Regions from separate parts of the Rhizobium sp. BR 314 genome, predicted to be linked through region 2. Evidence: riboswitches for the same ligand, from Rfam matches in the RefSeq annotation. Region 2 holds a riboswitch; the other holds the start of a gene.

Region 1 (3,928 bases), on a different contig from region 2:
CTGTCCATTGCGGCGGCGATGTTGAGCGAGCCGAGATTGCAGGAGATGTCCTTGCCCATGTGCTTGTAGGAGAGATCGTCGCTAAATTCGCTCGCTTCGCTCACCTGCAGGATTTCCGAGCAGAGATTGCTCATAGTGATGCGGCCAGCGACCGGGTTGGCGCGGTTCACCGTGTCTTCGAACATGATGTAGGGATAGCCGCTTTCGAACTGGATTTCGGCAATCACCTGGAAGAAGTCGCGCGCCTTGATCTTCTTCTTGCGAATGCGGCTGTCGGCTACCATCTCGCGGTACTTTTCCGTCACCGAAATTTCGGTAAACGGCACGCCGTAGACACGCTCCACGTCATAGGGCGAGAACAGGTACATATCGTCATTGTTCTTCGCGAGCTCGAAGGTGATATCGGGAATGACGACGCCAAGCGACAACGTCTTGATGCGGATCTTTTCGTCGGCATTCTCGCGCTTGGTGTCGAGGAAACGCATGATGTCGGGGTGGTGGGCGTTCAGATAGACGGCGCCGGCCCCTTGTCTTGCACCCAGCTGATTGGCGTAGGAGAAGGAGTCTTCCAGCAGCTTCATGACGGGAATGATGCCAGAAGACTGATTTTCGATGTGCTTGATCGGGGCGCCAGCCTCACGAATATTAGTGAGAGACAGTGCCACACCGCCGCCGCGCTTGGAGAGCTGCAGCGCGGAATTGATGGCGCGACCGATCGACTCCATATTGTCTTCGACACGCAGCAGGAAGCAGGAAACTAGCTCGCCGCGCTGCTTCTTGCCGGCATTGAGGAAGGTTGGCGTCGCCGGCTGGAAACGGCCGGAAATGATTTCGTCCACCATGTCGCGTGCAAGCTGCTCGCTGCCGCGGGCGAGCGCCAGTGCAACCATGCAGACACGGTCTTCATAGCGCTCTAGATAGCGCTTTCCGTCAAAAGTCTTCAGCGTGTAGCTGGTGTAATATTTGAACGCACCGAGGAACGTCGGAAAACGGAACTTCTTCGCATAGGCATGATCGAAGAGATCGCGCACGAAGTTGAAGGAATACTGATCCAGCACCTCCTGCTCGTAGTAGCCTTCAGTCACCAGATAATCCAGCTTCTCCCGCAGGTTATGGAAAAACACAGTGTTCTGGTTGACGTGTTGAAGGAAATACTGCTTGGCCGCCATGCGGTCCTTGTCGAGCTGGATTTGACCCTGCTCGTCATAGAGGTTCAGCATGGCATTGAGGGCGTGATAGTCCAGTGCCGTTTCCGTGGCCTTTGCTGGCCGGTCAAGCGTTAGCGTGTCCAAAATCGTTCCAATCCGTGTCTGACATTGGCAACATCCTCCGCCGTCCCCAAAAGCTCGAACCGATACAGAAACGGCACTTTGCATTTGTCGGAGATGATGCTGCCGGCGATACCGTAGGTCGCCCCGAAGTTGCTGTTGCCCGCGGCGATGACCCCGCGGATATTTGATCGGTTATCCGCATCGTTGAGGAAGCGGATGACCTGCTTGGGCACGGCACCTTTGCCCCCTTCGCCGCAATAGGTCGGGACAATGAGAACGTACGGACGGGCAGCTCTAAGCTCCTCGCCCGCTGAAAGCGGGATGCGAGCGGCCGGCAAGCCAAGCTTGGCAACGAAGCGATGGGTGTTCTCGGATCTGCTGGAGAAATAGACGAGCTCACCCACCTTCAAGTCCTCAGGCGAGGGCGCTGATCATGTCGGGACGGAAACCGGCCCAATGCTGTTCGCCGGCGATAACGACCGGAACCTGACGGTAGCCGAGGCCCTGCACCAGCTCGTAGGCTTCGCTGTCGGTGGAAACGTCGACGATGGTGTAATCGATGCCCTGGCGGTCGAGAGCGCGGGTGGTCGCAGTGCATTGTACGCAGGCGGGCTTGCTGTAGACGGTAACCATTGGATGTCCTCGTATCTATATATAGGCGTGCAAAAGGGTCCGGGCACCAAAGGATGCCCGCATTCGGGATGACAGCAGAAACGGATGCAGCTCGCGGCTGGTCGCTTAAACGACCGTCATTCGCGAAGCCGGATATGGGTACTCAAAAACATGGACTTCACCCCGAAGCTATTCATGCGGGGCATTCGCGGGAGCAAAGACGACGACAATCATGCCGCGCGAACCTTCGCTCGCCATCCGGACACCCCGCCCGTGGACGTTATGCTCGAGGCAGGTCTCCTGGCTCACGGGTCGCAGCATTCGATCCGCCTTCCCAAGACGCTGGTCTCAGTGGCCATTTCGAACGAACACTCGCCGCTCACAGTTGCGGGGGCAGCTACGGCTTGGCAATCATCATGGCTGCCGACCGTATTCCCATCTTAGCCTCCAATTCTTGCGAATCGAAGGAACCTCGAACACTATATATAGTATATGAGGTTAAAGTTGCGTCAACTGGTTCCGACATCCCTGCCTTAATTTGAATGTTGATAATGTGTGGATAGCACCACCAAACCCTGCATCTGTGGGGCTGGACAACCATGATGTTACTTTATAACAATTGATATGTAATGTTATTACATAAAGGATCATCCATGTTTTACTCTCGTTCAAATCACCTTCTCGCAGCCACCTCGCTGGTCTGCGCATTGTTATTGCCATTCTCGTCTCTCGCCGACGACGAAGTCGCATCGGAGACATGGAGACTGTTCGTCGCAGACCATAGCCTGCCGGTGGTTCGGGCAATCGACGTCGCGAGCGGCAAGGAGATCGGCCGTTTCGACATCGAAGGATATGCATCCCTTTCGCTCAGCCAATCCGGCAGGACAGTCTTTGCCGTACAGGGCGAAAAGAATGTGGTACTAGCAGTCGATACCGGCATATCTCTTTCCGATCATGGCGATCACCGCGATATCGCCCTTTCCGATCCGAAACTGATTGCAACCGTGATCAAGGGCGAGAAGCCGGGCCATGTGGTCAGCCACGCCAACGAGGTGACGATCTTTTATGATCGCGGCGGCAAGTTCGACCTCCTCTCGGAGGCGGATCTCCTCCAGAACAAGCCCGAAATTCGCGCATTTGACACGACCGCCGCCCATCACGGTGTCGCGGTGCCGATGGGCAACCACCTCCTTGTGTCGGCGCCCGATCTGAACGCGCCGGTGAAGGAAGGCGAATTGCCGCCGCGCCTCGGGCTGCGGATACTTGATCGTGAGGGGAAACAGGTCGGTCAAATTGGAACCTGCACGGGCCTACATGGAGAAGCAACATCTGCCCGGCTGGTCGCCTTCGGTTGCGAAGAAGGCGTGTTTATCGTTCGTCCCGGCGGAGTCGACGGCCCGAAGATGGAGATGCTCGCCTATGGTGCGGCATTGCCGAAGGGCAAGGTTTCGACCCTGCTCGGCGGCACATTTATGCAGTTCTTTCTCGGCAATTACGGCGAGCAGAACATCGTGCTCATCGATCCAGACGACAAGACCACTCCCTACAGGCTGATCGAACTTCCAACCCGGCGCGTGGATTTTGTGCTTGATCCTGCCAAGCCGCAACATGCCTATGTCTTGACGGAAGATGGCAGACTGCATCTTATCGACGTGGTGGACGGCGTGATCGCAAAATCAGAGCGCGTGACCGAACCCTACAGCAAGGATGGCCATTGGCGCGATCCACGGCCGCGCCTGGCTGTTGCCGGTAAACTCATCGCCATTACCGATCCCCGCCAAAGCAAGGTGCATCTGGTCGACGGAGAGACCTTAAAAGAGGTTCGCGATATCCACGTAGAGGGGCAGCCCTTTGCCATCGTCTCCGCCGGCGGATCCGGCGCCACCCATTGAGGTCGCGCATTTAATAGCGCGAATGCACGACAGGACCTTCGCGGCTCCAACGCAAGAGAGAAACCGGCTATCTCAGCCGGTTCTATCGCCACGCGACATCATGCGAAGCGGGCGGTGAACATCGCTTTACAGGAAGCCTCAAGCTGCCGCTTC
Region 2 (3,928 bases):
CAGTGTCAGGATGGAATAGCTGCCGATGATCAGCTCGAAGGCGTAGAAGGCGCCGGTCAGCGGCGCATTGAATGCGGCAGCAATGGCGCCTGCCGCGCCGCAGCCGACGAGCATGCGCAGATCCGCACGGCGCATCTGCATCTTGTAACCGAACTTCGAAGCGATGCCGGCGGCAAGCTGCGTATAACCAGCTTCAAGCCCGACGGAGGCGCCGAACCCGTTGGAGATCAGGTTCTGCACGGCGACGATGATACTGTCGGTGAGCGACATGCGGCCGCCATGCAGCGCATTGGCCTCGATCGGGTCGACCATGGGCTTTTTGCGCGTGCGCGACAATATGTAGAGAAGAATCCCGAGAATGATGCCGCCGGCGATCGGCGCGATCAGCAGTACCGACTTGTCGGGAATTGCGACGGCTGCCGAGCTGAGGCGCTCGTAGTCCGTTATGCCGTAAATGAGGCTATGCAGCTTGCGCGAGATGTAGCTCATCGCAATCACGGCACAGCCTGAGGTCACACCTGCCAATGCGCCGGCAAAAACAAGCCCCAGTTCGCCACGGCGCAGCAATGCCCTGAAACGACCAAGATCGAATAGGACCGAGAAGACGCCAAGACGGCGAGGTTGAAATTTCTGTAGCATGGGGAGCGGACGATATATTCTACTCGAATGTGGGAGCTTAACCTCTATAAACTCCTAACATCAAAGAAATGCGGCAAAAAGACTGCTGCTCTCCGGGGAATTTGCTACGAGTTCGCGCGTGAAGCGGAGAATGTCGCAATGACGCCCTTGATTGACTCGAACTGGGCGAGAGCCTAATCATGATCGCCATAACGAATGGTTCCTAGGCGGCGATCTGCCGCATGGGATGAAAAGGGAATGTGAAGGGACGGACCCAATCCGGGCGTTCTCATCACAGCCGACCCCGCGACTGTAGAGCGGTCAGGGTCTTTCGTTCGGTTTGAAGCCTATTTCGTCGATGATTCGCATGGGGCGAACGAGGCGGGGTAGGCGCAAGTCGGAAAAGCCACTGGCGTGGCATCATGATCAACCGGGGTTGGACGCCTCTCATTCTACGAATCGTCCGCCTTTTCATGATGGATTGCCGGGAAGGTGAGAAAGACCCGCTGGCGCACGATCGGGGGCGACCGGTTTCGGTCCGCCCCCGTCGCGGCGCCTTATCCGCGAGCCAGGAGACCTGCCAGGCGTGCCGGGCGAAAAGCCTGTTTCGGGAACGCGAGTTCCGCTGCCAGCACGGAGGTTGTCATGGCGCAAGACGAGTTTTCGGCGTGTAGACGCCATTTTTCCAGTTTCAGCCACGTGCTGCCGACACGCCCCGTTGTGCGCGGGCGGAAATAGCGTATGTCCTCTTCGACTTCTCAGGCTGTTTTCGTTCTTGGTGGGGCGCGCTCAGGCAAATCCAGATTCGCCGAATCCCTGATTGTGGACACCGGGCTTGAACGTCACTACGTGGCGACAGGCCGGGCGTGGGACGATGAGATGCGCGAGCGCATCGCGCAGCATCGTGCCGATCGCGGCGACCTGTGGTGGACACATGAGGAGCCGCTCGATCTGGTGGCGCAGCTTGCCGCTGTCGACGCTGAAGGGCGCGCAATACTCGTGGATTGCCTGACGCTCTGGGTTACCAATCTGATGATGGCCGAGCGGGATATGGCGGTGGAGTTTGCTGCTCTCACGGAATTCCTGCCAAAGACGCGATCGCGGCTTGTTCTCGTCTCCAACGAGGTGGGTCTTGGAATCGTGCCGGAAAATCGCATGGCGCGCGAGTTTCGCGATCATGCCGGCCGTCTGCACCAGATGGTCGCGGCGGCAAGTGCCGAAGTCTATTTTATCGCAGCGGGTTTGCCGCTGAAAATGAAGGGTTAATCCATAATGAATCAGGAAAAGATTCCCGCCACCGTCATCACCGGCTTTCTTGGAGCCGGCAAGACGACGATGATCCGCAACCTCCTGCAGAATGCTGCGGGCAAGAAGATTGCCTTGATCATCAATGAATTCGGCGATCTCGGCGTCGATGGCGACGTGCTGAAGGGCTGTGGCGCAGAGAACTGCACCGAAGACGATATCATCGAACTGACCAACGGCTGTATCTGCTGCACTGTCGCCGACGATTTCATCCCGACCATGACGAAACTTCTGGAGCGCGATTCGCGCCCGGACCACATCGTCATCGAGACCTCGGGCCTTGCGCTGCCGCAGCCGTTGGTCGCCGCCTTCAACTGGCCTGATATCCGTACGCACGTTACCGTCGATGGCGTGATCACCGTGGTCGATAGCGCTGCCGTTGCCGCTGGTCGCTTTGCCGACGATCACGACGCAGTCGAAGCCCGCCGCATCGAGGATGACTCGCTCGATCACGAAAGCCCGATCGAAGAACTGTTCGAAGATCAGCTGACCTGCGCCGACCTCATCGTGCTCAACAAGACCGATCTGATCGACGGTGAAGGTCTCGGCCGCGTCCGTGCTGAGGTCGCCTCGCGCACCGCCCGCAAGCCGACGATCATCGAAGCGAAGAACGGCGACGTGCCGGCGGCCGTATTGCTCGGCCTCGGCATCGGCACGGAAGACGATATCGTCAACCGCAAATCGCATCACGAGCTGGAGCATGAGGACGGCACGCCGCACGACCACGACGAATTCGATAGCTTCGTCGTCGAACTCGGCCCCATTGCCGACCCGGCCGCCTTTGTCGATGCGCTGAGGGGCGTGATCGCCGAGCATGACGTGCTGCGCCTCAAGGGCTTCGTCGATGTCCCCGGCAAGTCCATGCGCCTGCAGCTGCAGGCCGTCGGTAGCCGTATCGATACCTACTTCGATCGCGCCTGGACACCGGGCGAAGCGCGTGCAACCCGGCTTGTGGTCATCGGTCTGCACGAGATGGACGAGGCGATCGTTCGCAAGGCGATCGAAGCGCTGGTCTAAGGTCAGTCCATGCACCTTCTCCTAGCTCAAAAGGGAACGATCAGCGACGGCGAGGAGGCGATCGACCTCGGGCAATCGCCCGGCGATATCCTCTTTCTATCGGCCGCCGACACCGAGCTTGCGGCGATTGCCGCAGCGCACGGCGAGGGTGGTCGCTCCCTTCGGCTTGCGAGCCTGATGAGCCTCAAGCATCCGATGTCCGTCGATACCTATGTCGACAGGACGGCCCGGCATGCGAAGCTGATCATCGTGCGGGCGCTGGGAGGCGCAAGCTACTTCCATTACGCGTTGGAGGCGCTGCATGCCTGTGCGGCGCGTCAGGGTGCCTTGATTGCGGTGCTGCCGGGGGATTCGAAGCCCGATCCGGGGCTGACGCCTTTTTCCAATGTTGCGCTCGATGATCTCAATGCGCTCTGGTCCTATCTGATCGAGGGCGGCAAAGCGAATTCCACGGAATTTCTCACTTACGCCGAGGCGATGCTATCAGGCGCCGAGAAGCCCATGCCTGCCGTGCCGCTGATGAAGGCCGGCATTTGGTGGCCGGGCAAAGGTGTGATCGGCGTTGAGGAATGGAGGAGGGTTTCCGTTTCGGAGGTGGCGGCCCCTGCAGGACTCGAACCCCCGACGGTCGCGATTTCCTTCTATCGCGCACTGGTCCAGAGCGGTGAGACAAAGCCTGTCGAAGCCATGATGCAGGCGCTTGTCGCTGAGGGCATGCGGCCTCTGCCGGTCTTTGCCTATAGTCTCAAGGATGCCGTGTCCGTCGGCATTCTCGAGAGTGTCTTTACCGAATTGAAGCCGGGCGTGGTCATCAACGCCACGGGCTTTGCCGTTTCGGCGCCGGGCGCGGATCGTCAGGCGACGGTACTGGAGACGGGCGAGGCCGTCGTTCTGCAGGCTATCTTCTCGGCTTCTTCGAAAGAAGCCTGGGGGGCATCATCTCAAGGGCTTTCGGCCCGCGATCTCGGTATGAACGTGGCGTTGCCCG

The links. A riboswitch is a leader RNA that binds a small molecule or an ion and turns the genes downstream of it on or off. The one in region 2 is predicted to bind cobalamin.
Region 1: it holds a riboswitch for cobalamin, as region 2 does, so the genes downstream of both, nrdH (glutaredoxin-like protein NrdH) here and cobU (bifunctional adenosylcobinamide kinase/adenosylcobinamide-phosphate guanylyltransferase) in region 2, are expected to answer to the same signal.

The regions. Positions count from the first base shown of each region.
Region 1 covers NZ_JARWLA010000007.1:181,959-185,886, forward strand. The annotation lists gene nrdE (class 1b ribonucleoside-diphosphate reductase subunit alpha) at 1-1,292, opposite strand, end outside; gene nrdI (class Ib ribonucleoside-diphosphate reductase assembly flavoprotein NrdI) at 1,280-1,675, opposite strand; gene nrdH (glutaredoxin-like protein NrdH) at 1,686-1,904, opposite strand; cobalamin riboswitch at 2,156-2,373, opposite strand; gene QD461_RS12615 (hypothetical protein) at 2,537-3,775, shown strand; gene QD461_RS12620 (acyltransferase family protein) at 3,874-3,928, opposite strand, start outside.
Region 2 covers NZ_JARWLA010000004.1:322,243-326,170, forward strand. The annotation lists gene QD461_RS08605 (chloride channel protein) at 1-639, opposite strand, end outside; cobalamin riboswitch at 819-1,218, shown strand; gene cobU (bifunctional adenosylcobinamide kinase/adenosylcobinamide-phosphate guanylyltransferase) at 1,360-1,884, shown strand; gene cobW (cobalamin biosynthesis protein CobW) at 1,891-2,940, shown strand; gene cobN (cobaltochelatase subunit CobN) at 2,950-3,928, shown strand, end outside.